2 regions of the Mesorhizobium sp. M1078 genome follow, and region 1 is predicted to be linked to the other one. Evidence: predicted binding sites of a transcription regulator. Region 1 holds the regulator's gene; the other holds the start of a gene.
The links. The regulator PhoB, encoded in region 1, activates phosphate uptake and scavenging genes when phosphate is short. The targets are predictions, from matches to a motif close to TGTCATNNANCTGTCAT.
Positions count from the first base shown of each region.

Region 2: a site for PhoB is predicted at 1,872-1,888, ahead of NKH38_RS11015 (PhoX family protein). Genes of this name have one in related genera too.

Region 1 is NZ_JAMYMP010000014.1:92,376-95,794, reverse strand. It holds gene xylF (D-xylose ABC transporter substrate-binding protein) at 1-248, opposite strand, end outside; gene NKH38_RS19430 (ROK family protein) at 504-1,739, shown strand; gene phoB (phosphate regulon transcriptional regulator PhoB) at 1,770-2,459, opposite strand; gene phoU (phosphate signaling complex protein PhoU) at 2,476-3,180, opposite strand; gene pstB (phosphate ABC transporter ATP-binding protein PstB) at 3,222-3,419, opposite strand, start outside.
Region 2 is NZ_JAMYMP010000006.1:104,193-107,611, reverse strand. It holds gene NKH38_RS11015 (PhoX family protein) at 1-1,816, opposite strand, end outside; gene NKH38_RS11010 (hypothetical protein) at 1,934-2,329, opposite strand; gene urtA (urea ABC transporter substrate-binding protein) at 2,642-3,419, shown strand, end outside.

The DNA of each region.
Region 1 (3,419 bases):
GCGCCCTGCGAGATCAGGCTTTCGACGTCGGTCAGCTGCTTGCCGGGATTGGACTGCGCGTCGGCGGAAATGTACTTGTCGCCGGCAGCCTCGATCGCCGTTTTCATCGCCGCCTCGTCGATCTTCCAGCGCTCTTCCTGGAAGTTCGACCACGACACGCCGATGACCTTGTCCTTCGCCTGCGCGACCGAGACCAGCGCCAGCGACATGGCGACGCCCGCCAGCATGGCGGCTGCAAATCTGTTCATTATAACCCTCCCTGCGCCGCGCACGGCGCGACAAAACCGGCCCGAAGGCCTGCACACAGAGGCTCCATTTTTTCGAGCCTCGAAAAAACACTGGTTCAATGATAAAGCGCTGTCAACATGGTTTCTGATGGCCTTGCCGAATTTTTTCGAGCTCCGCAATAAACAATGACAGGGCTGCCGGCGTCTGCCAATATTTGGCTGGTGCCGTCGAACGCCTTCACTATCATGAGGCGCGAGGAGGCCGGGAGGAAACAAATGTCGGTTGGAATCCGCCACGACGATCTGCGCCGTCGCAACCGCGCGATGGTGATTTCGGCCGTGCGCCGGGCCGGCCAGCCGTCGCGGACCGAGATTGCGGCGACCACCGGCCTCAGCCATTCGACCATATCGGCAATCTCGTCTGATCTGATTCAAGAAGGCATCCTGATTGAAGGCAAGCCTGGCGAGACCGGCTCGCTGAAACGCGGCCGGCCGCAGGTCGGCCTTGGCCTCAATCCGGAAGCGGCGGCGGTGATGACCGTGGTGCTGTCGCTGAACTTCCTCTCCGTCACCGTCATCGACTATGCCGGCCAGGTGGTCGCGGAAGAACAGCGCCGGCTCGACACGCTGACCATGCCGCGCGACGAACTGATCGGCGAATGCGTAGCAATCGTCCGGCGGCGTCTCGAGGACCCGGACCTGGACGTCCAGAGCATCGCCCGCATTGCCATGGGCATCCAGGGCATCACCGATTCGCAGGCGCGGGCCATGCTGTGGTCGCCAATCACGCCACTGACCGACATTGCCTTCGCCGACATGTTGGAAGCGGAATTCGGCATTCCGGCCACCATGGAGAACGACTGCAATATGATGGCGGTGGCGCTGCAATGGCGCCAGCCCGAGCGCTACCGCGACAATTTTATCGCCATCCTCTTGTCGCACGGCATCGGCATGGGACTGGTGCTGAAAGGCGAACTTTTCACCGGCACCCATTCCTCGGGCGGCGAGTTCGGCCACATGATCCACCGTCCGGGCGGCGCGCTCTGCCGCTGCGGGCGGCGCGGCTGCGTCGAGGCCTATGCCGGAAACTACGCCATCTGGCGCAGCGCCAAAATGATGGGCGAGGATGCCGAGCCGGTCGATATCGGCGACGCTGATATGCGCGCACTCGCCGCGCGCGCCCGCGAAACCGACGGCCCGGAGCGCGAAGCCTATCGCAAGGCCGGCGAGGCGCTCGGCTTCGGCCTCGGCAGCCTGTTTGCGCTGATCGATCCGGCACCCGTCGCCATGGTAGGCGTCAGCGCCGCCGCCTTCGACTTGATCGAACCGGCATTGCGCGAAGCGATCGCCCAGACCGCCGGCGGCCAGCACTCGAAATCGATCTCCTTCGACACCGAGCCCAACGAGCTGCCGCTGATCCGCGAAGGCTGTGCCATGCGCGCGCTCGGCTTCGTCGATCAGGAGATTTTCGCGCCGGGCATTCAGGCCAAATCCGGCAAGCATGTCGTCTGAATGGCCGGCAACGGCGCGACGCGCAGCATCCTAGTCTTCCCTGATCGCGTAGCCGGCGCCGCGAATGGTACGGATGACATCCGGCATGCGGCCGTTGTTGACCGCTTTGCGTAAGCGCCCGACATGGACGTCGACGGTTCGCTCGTCGATATAGATCGTCTCGCCCCAGACATTGTCGAGCAGTTGGCTGCGCGAGAACACGCGGCCGGGATGGCGCATCATGAATTCGAGCAGCCGGAACTCGGTCGGTCCGAGCCTGATCTCGCTCTTCTTGCGGTAGACACGGTGCGACTCGCGGTCGAGCACGATGTCGCCGACCTTGAGCACGCTGGACAGCACTTCCGGCTTGGCCCGGCGCAGCAGCGCCCTCACGCGCGCCATGAACTCCGGCGTCGAGAATGGCTTGACCAGATAGTCGTCGGCGCCGGTGGACAGGCCGCGCACGCGATCGCTTTCCTCACCGCGCGCGGTCAGCATGATGATCGGCAGCCGCTCGGTTTCGGGCCGCACTCTAAGGCGCCGGCAGAGCTCGATGCCGGAAACAGCGGGCACCATCCAGTCGAGCACCAGGAGATCGGGCACGTTTTCCTGCAGGCGGATCTCGGCCTCGTCGCCGCGTGTCACCACCTCGACGTGATAGCCTTCGGATTCGAGGTTGTAGCGGAGGAGCACGCCTAGCGGCTCCTCGTCCTCCACGACCATGATGCGTGGCGCGATCATCGGCAGTTCACCCTCATCAGGCCGGCATGGCCATCGCCGTCTCGTCCTGCTTCGGACGATTGGCGGGCAGTTGCTGGCCGGTCAGCACATAATACGCATTTTCGGCGATGTTGGTGACATGATCGCCGATGCGCTCAAGATTCTTGGCGCAGAACAAGAGATGCGTGCAGGCGGTGATGTTGCGAGGGTCTTCCATCATGTAGGTCAAGAGCTCACGAAACACAGACGTGTATTTGACGTCGATGCGCTCGTCGTCATTCCTGAGTTTTGCAAGCGCTGCCGCATCGGTGGCGGCATATTCCTCGACGACGCCTTGCACCTGGATCAGCACCAGCTGCGCCATGGCGTCGATGGAGTGCGAGAGGTCGCGCGGCGTGACGCTCAAGCCCACGGTGCCGACGCGTTTGGCGATGTTCTTGGCGAGGTCGCCGATGCGCTCGAGGTCGCCCGCCATGCGGATCGAGCCGACCACGGCACGCAGATCGTTGGCCATCGGCTGACGCTTGGCGATCAGCGTGATGGCGCGGTCGTCCAGTTCGCGCTGGCGCGCATCCATGATGGCGTCGTCGGAAACGACACGCTGTGCCAGCGCATTGTCCGAATTGAGCAGCGCCCTGGTCGAGCCGCTGACCATCGAGCCTGCCAGATCGCCCATGTCGCGGATCAGCTTGCTGATCTGCCCGAGCTCTTCATCGAAGGAGGCGACGGTATGTTCACCCATGATCTTGGTCCTCGTGCCTGAAAATTCACCCGCCGGACGGCTCAGCCGAAGCGGCCGGTAATGTAGTCCTGGGTGCGCTTGTCGTCGGGGTTGGTGAACATCTTGTCGGTGGCGCCCTCCTCGACGAGATAGCCGAGATGGAACATCGCCGTGCGCTGCGAGACGCGCGCCGCCTGCTGCATCGAATGGGTGACGATGACGATCGTGTAGTTCTGGCGCAGCTCGTCTATCAGCTCCTC
Region 2 (3,419 bases), on a different contig from region 1:
TGTCGAGCGTCTCGGCATCTTCCGCAGGGTGCTGCACCGACAGGAACAAAGTCGTGCCGTCCGGCGTGAAGCACGGGCCGGTCGCTTCGGCGCCGTGCGGGCAGGTGAACAGCAGCTTCGGCAGGCCGCGCGCCGCACCTTCGGTGTCGACGCCATAGACGCCGTCCGGCAGGTCGAAATCATTGGCGCCGTCCGTCGCCACCCACAGCCGCCCCGCCGGGTCGAAGGTGATGTTGTCGGGGCAGACGAACCAGCCATTGTCCGACGTATCCGGATGAAAAGTAGCGCCGACCTTGGCATCTTTCGGGTTGCCGCAGAGCACGAACAGGTCCCAGGCATAGTTTTCGGCCGTGTGGTCGGCGTCCGCGCCGCGGCCGCCAGGCGGGATCAGTTCGACAATATGGCCCCAGAGATTTTCCGGCCGCGTGTTGGCCGGATTGACCTTCGACTGGTCGCGCTTCTTGTTCTTGGTCATCACCGCATAGACGCGGCCGGTCACCGGATTGGTCTCGATGTCCTCTGGCCGGTCCATCGGCGTGGCGCCGAGCGCATCTGCCGCAAACCGCGTCTTCAACAGCACCTCGGCCTGGTCGGCAAAACCGTTCTCGGCGGTAAGCTTGCCCTGGCCGTGCACCAGCGGCAGCCACGTCATCGAGCCATCGGCATCGAAGCGGGCGACCGACAGAACGCCATCGTCGAGCAGATCGGCGCCGGAGCCCGGGTTGGCCTTGTCATAGGCCTTGGCCGAGACGAAGCGGTACATGTATTCGAAATAGTCGTCGTCACCCATATAGACGACAACGCGGCCGTCCTTGTTGAGGACCACGGTCGAGGCCTCATGCGACATGCGGCCAAGTGCCGTGCGCTTCACCGGCCTGGACTTAGGATCGTAAGGGTCGATCTCGACCACCCAGTCGAAGCGGTTGGCCTCGTTCGGTTCCTTGTCGAGGTTGAAGCGGTCATGGAAGCGGCCGCGGCCATAGATATCGGAGCCGTCGAAGCCGTAACGGTCCAGAAGCTCGGCGGTCGGCGCCTTCTTCGGGTCGCCGCCGAAAATGTCGGACACGCCTTCCTCGCAGGTCAGCACCGTGCCCCACGGGGTAACACCGCCGCTGCAATTATAGCTGGTGCCGAGCACTTTCGTGCCAGTCGCGTCGGCCGAGGTTTTCATCAGCGCATGGCCGGCAACCGGTCCGGAAACGGTCATTTCGGTGTTGGCGGTGATGCGGCGGTTGAGCGGGCTGTCCGCCACGGTTTCCCACGTGCCGTCCTTTACCTGCACCTCGAGGATCGAATGGCCCATCGCGGCCATGCCGAGATCGACCTGTTCCCTGGTCATCGTCTTGCCGGCATCGCCCTCGGTCATCCCCGGAAACATCACATTGGGCGAGATGTATTCGTTGTTGACGCAGAGCAGGCCATGATCGGAATTCACCGTGCCCTTGGGCAGCGGCATGAAGGCGATGTAGTCGCAATTGTAGCCGAAGCGCTTTTCCTGTTCCTCCGCCGCGACCTTGTTGCCGTCGAATTCGGCGAGGCCGGCTGCAAGCGGGTCGCCCCAGCGCGCGACGATGGTCGTCTCATAGCCTTCGGCGGCGGCATGGGTCTTGCCGTAGACCCGTTTGAGCTCGGGAAAGCCGAGCGTCGACTGCGCTGCGGCGGCATGCGTTTCGCCGGCAAACAAGGAGCCGACAAAGCTGCCGCCGGCAATCAGCGCGCCGGAGGCGAGGCTGCCTTTCAAAAGAGACCGGCGCGAGACGCGCTCGGCAATGATTTCGCGGATGACGGGGGAGGATGAAGACGGTGTATTGGCCATGGTGTCTGCCTCTCAGGGTGGATGTTACGGCGCACCGTTGCCCTAGTCTGCTTAGGCAACATTCACATGACATAAGAGGAAGGTTTTGCCGCAACTGGGCGCGGCACTACGCATCGCTCAGCCCTTGGTGCAGGTCGAGGCGGTGAAGGCGCCGTCGGGCTGCTTCAGAATGATGTCGAATGACGGGGCGGTCTCGCCGTCCAGTGTTGCCTGTGTCATGGAGACGGAGTTGCCACCGGTGGTATAGCCGCCCAGCGGCCCGAGCCAGGTGATCTCGCCATTGGCATTCATCTGATAGTTGTAGCCTTGCGTCGCGGTGCCGAATGTCACCGGACCACTATAGACATTGCCCTTGATGGTGATGTCGCCGAGGTTGAGGAAGGCGCCGAGCAGGTAGACCTCGCAATGATAGGTGCCGTCCGGAAGCTTGCCCTCGCTGAAATCGGCGCGCGCGGCGCCGCTCGTTGCCATCAGCAGCAGGATGCCGGAAATGCATGAGGTGCGAGATGTCATGACGTCACTCTTTTGAAGGGCGAGCTTGCCCTATTTTTGCGCGGTACCGCAACATTGTTAGCCCGGAACACACGGCCGGAGATCAAAAACTAGGCATTTGTCTCAATTGGGCAAAAATTAGGCAAAAGCCATGTGCGCTGCGCAAATTTGCCTCAATCAATTTTCGCCGGCTACCACTGTTTTCTCGAGACTAATATACCAACCGGCTGATAACGCTCGGCTATTCCATCTTCGTGAGCGGCGCCTTTGCGTTTGGCACGGCAGTTGCATTGCGTTATCGCGGTGCAATCAAACAGCTTGGGAGTCTTCGGTATGAGGGGTAATTTCTCCACAATAACAAAAATGTTTTCGGCCGGCGTGGTCGCCGCCGGCCTGTCGATGTCGTCTCCGGCCCAGGCCGCCGAAGACACGATCAAGGTCGGCATTCTGCATTCGCTGTCGGGGACCATGGCGATTTCGGAGACGACGCTGAAAGACGCCATGCTGATGCTCATCGAAGAGCAGAACGCCAAGGGCGGCCTGCTCGGCAAGAAGCTTGAGGCGGTCGTTGTCGATCCGGCCTCCAACTGGCCGCTCTTCGCCGAGAAGGCGCGTGAGCTGATCTCCAAGGACAAGGTCGCCGCCGTGTTCGGCTGCTGGACTTCGGTGTCGCGCAAATCGGTGCTGCCGGTGTTCTCGGAACTCGACAACATCCTGTTCTACCCCGTCCAGTATGAGGGCGAGGAAAGCGAGCGCAACGTGTTCTACACCGGCGCCGCCCCGAACCAGCAGGCGATTCCCGCTGTCGATTATCTCATGAGCGAAGACGGTGGCTCGGTGAAGCGCTGGGTGTTGGAAGGCACCGACTACGTCTATCCCCGCACCACCAACAAAATCCTCGAGGCCTATCTGAAGGCCAAGGGCGTCGCCGCCGAAGACATCATGGTCAACTACACGCCGTTCGGCTTCTCCGACTGGCAGACCGAAGTCTCCGCAATCAAGAAATTCGGCTCGGCCGGCAAGAAGACCGCCGTCGTCTCGACCGTCAATGGCGACGCCAACGTTCCGTTCTACAAGGAACTCGGCAACCAGGGCATCAAGGCCGAGGACA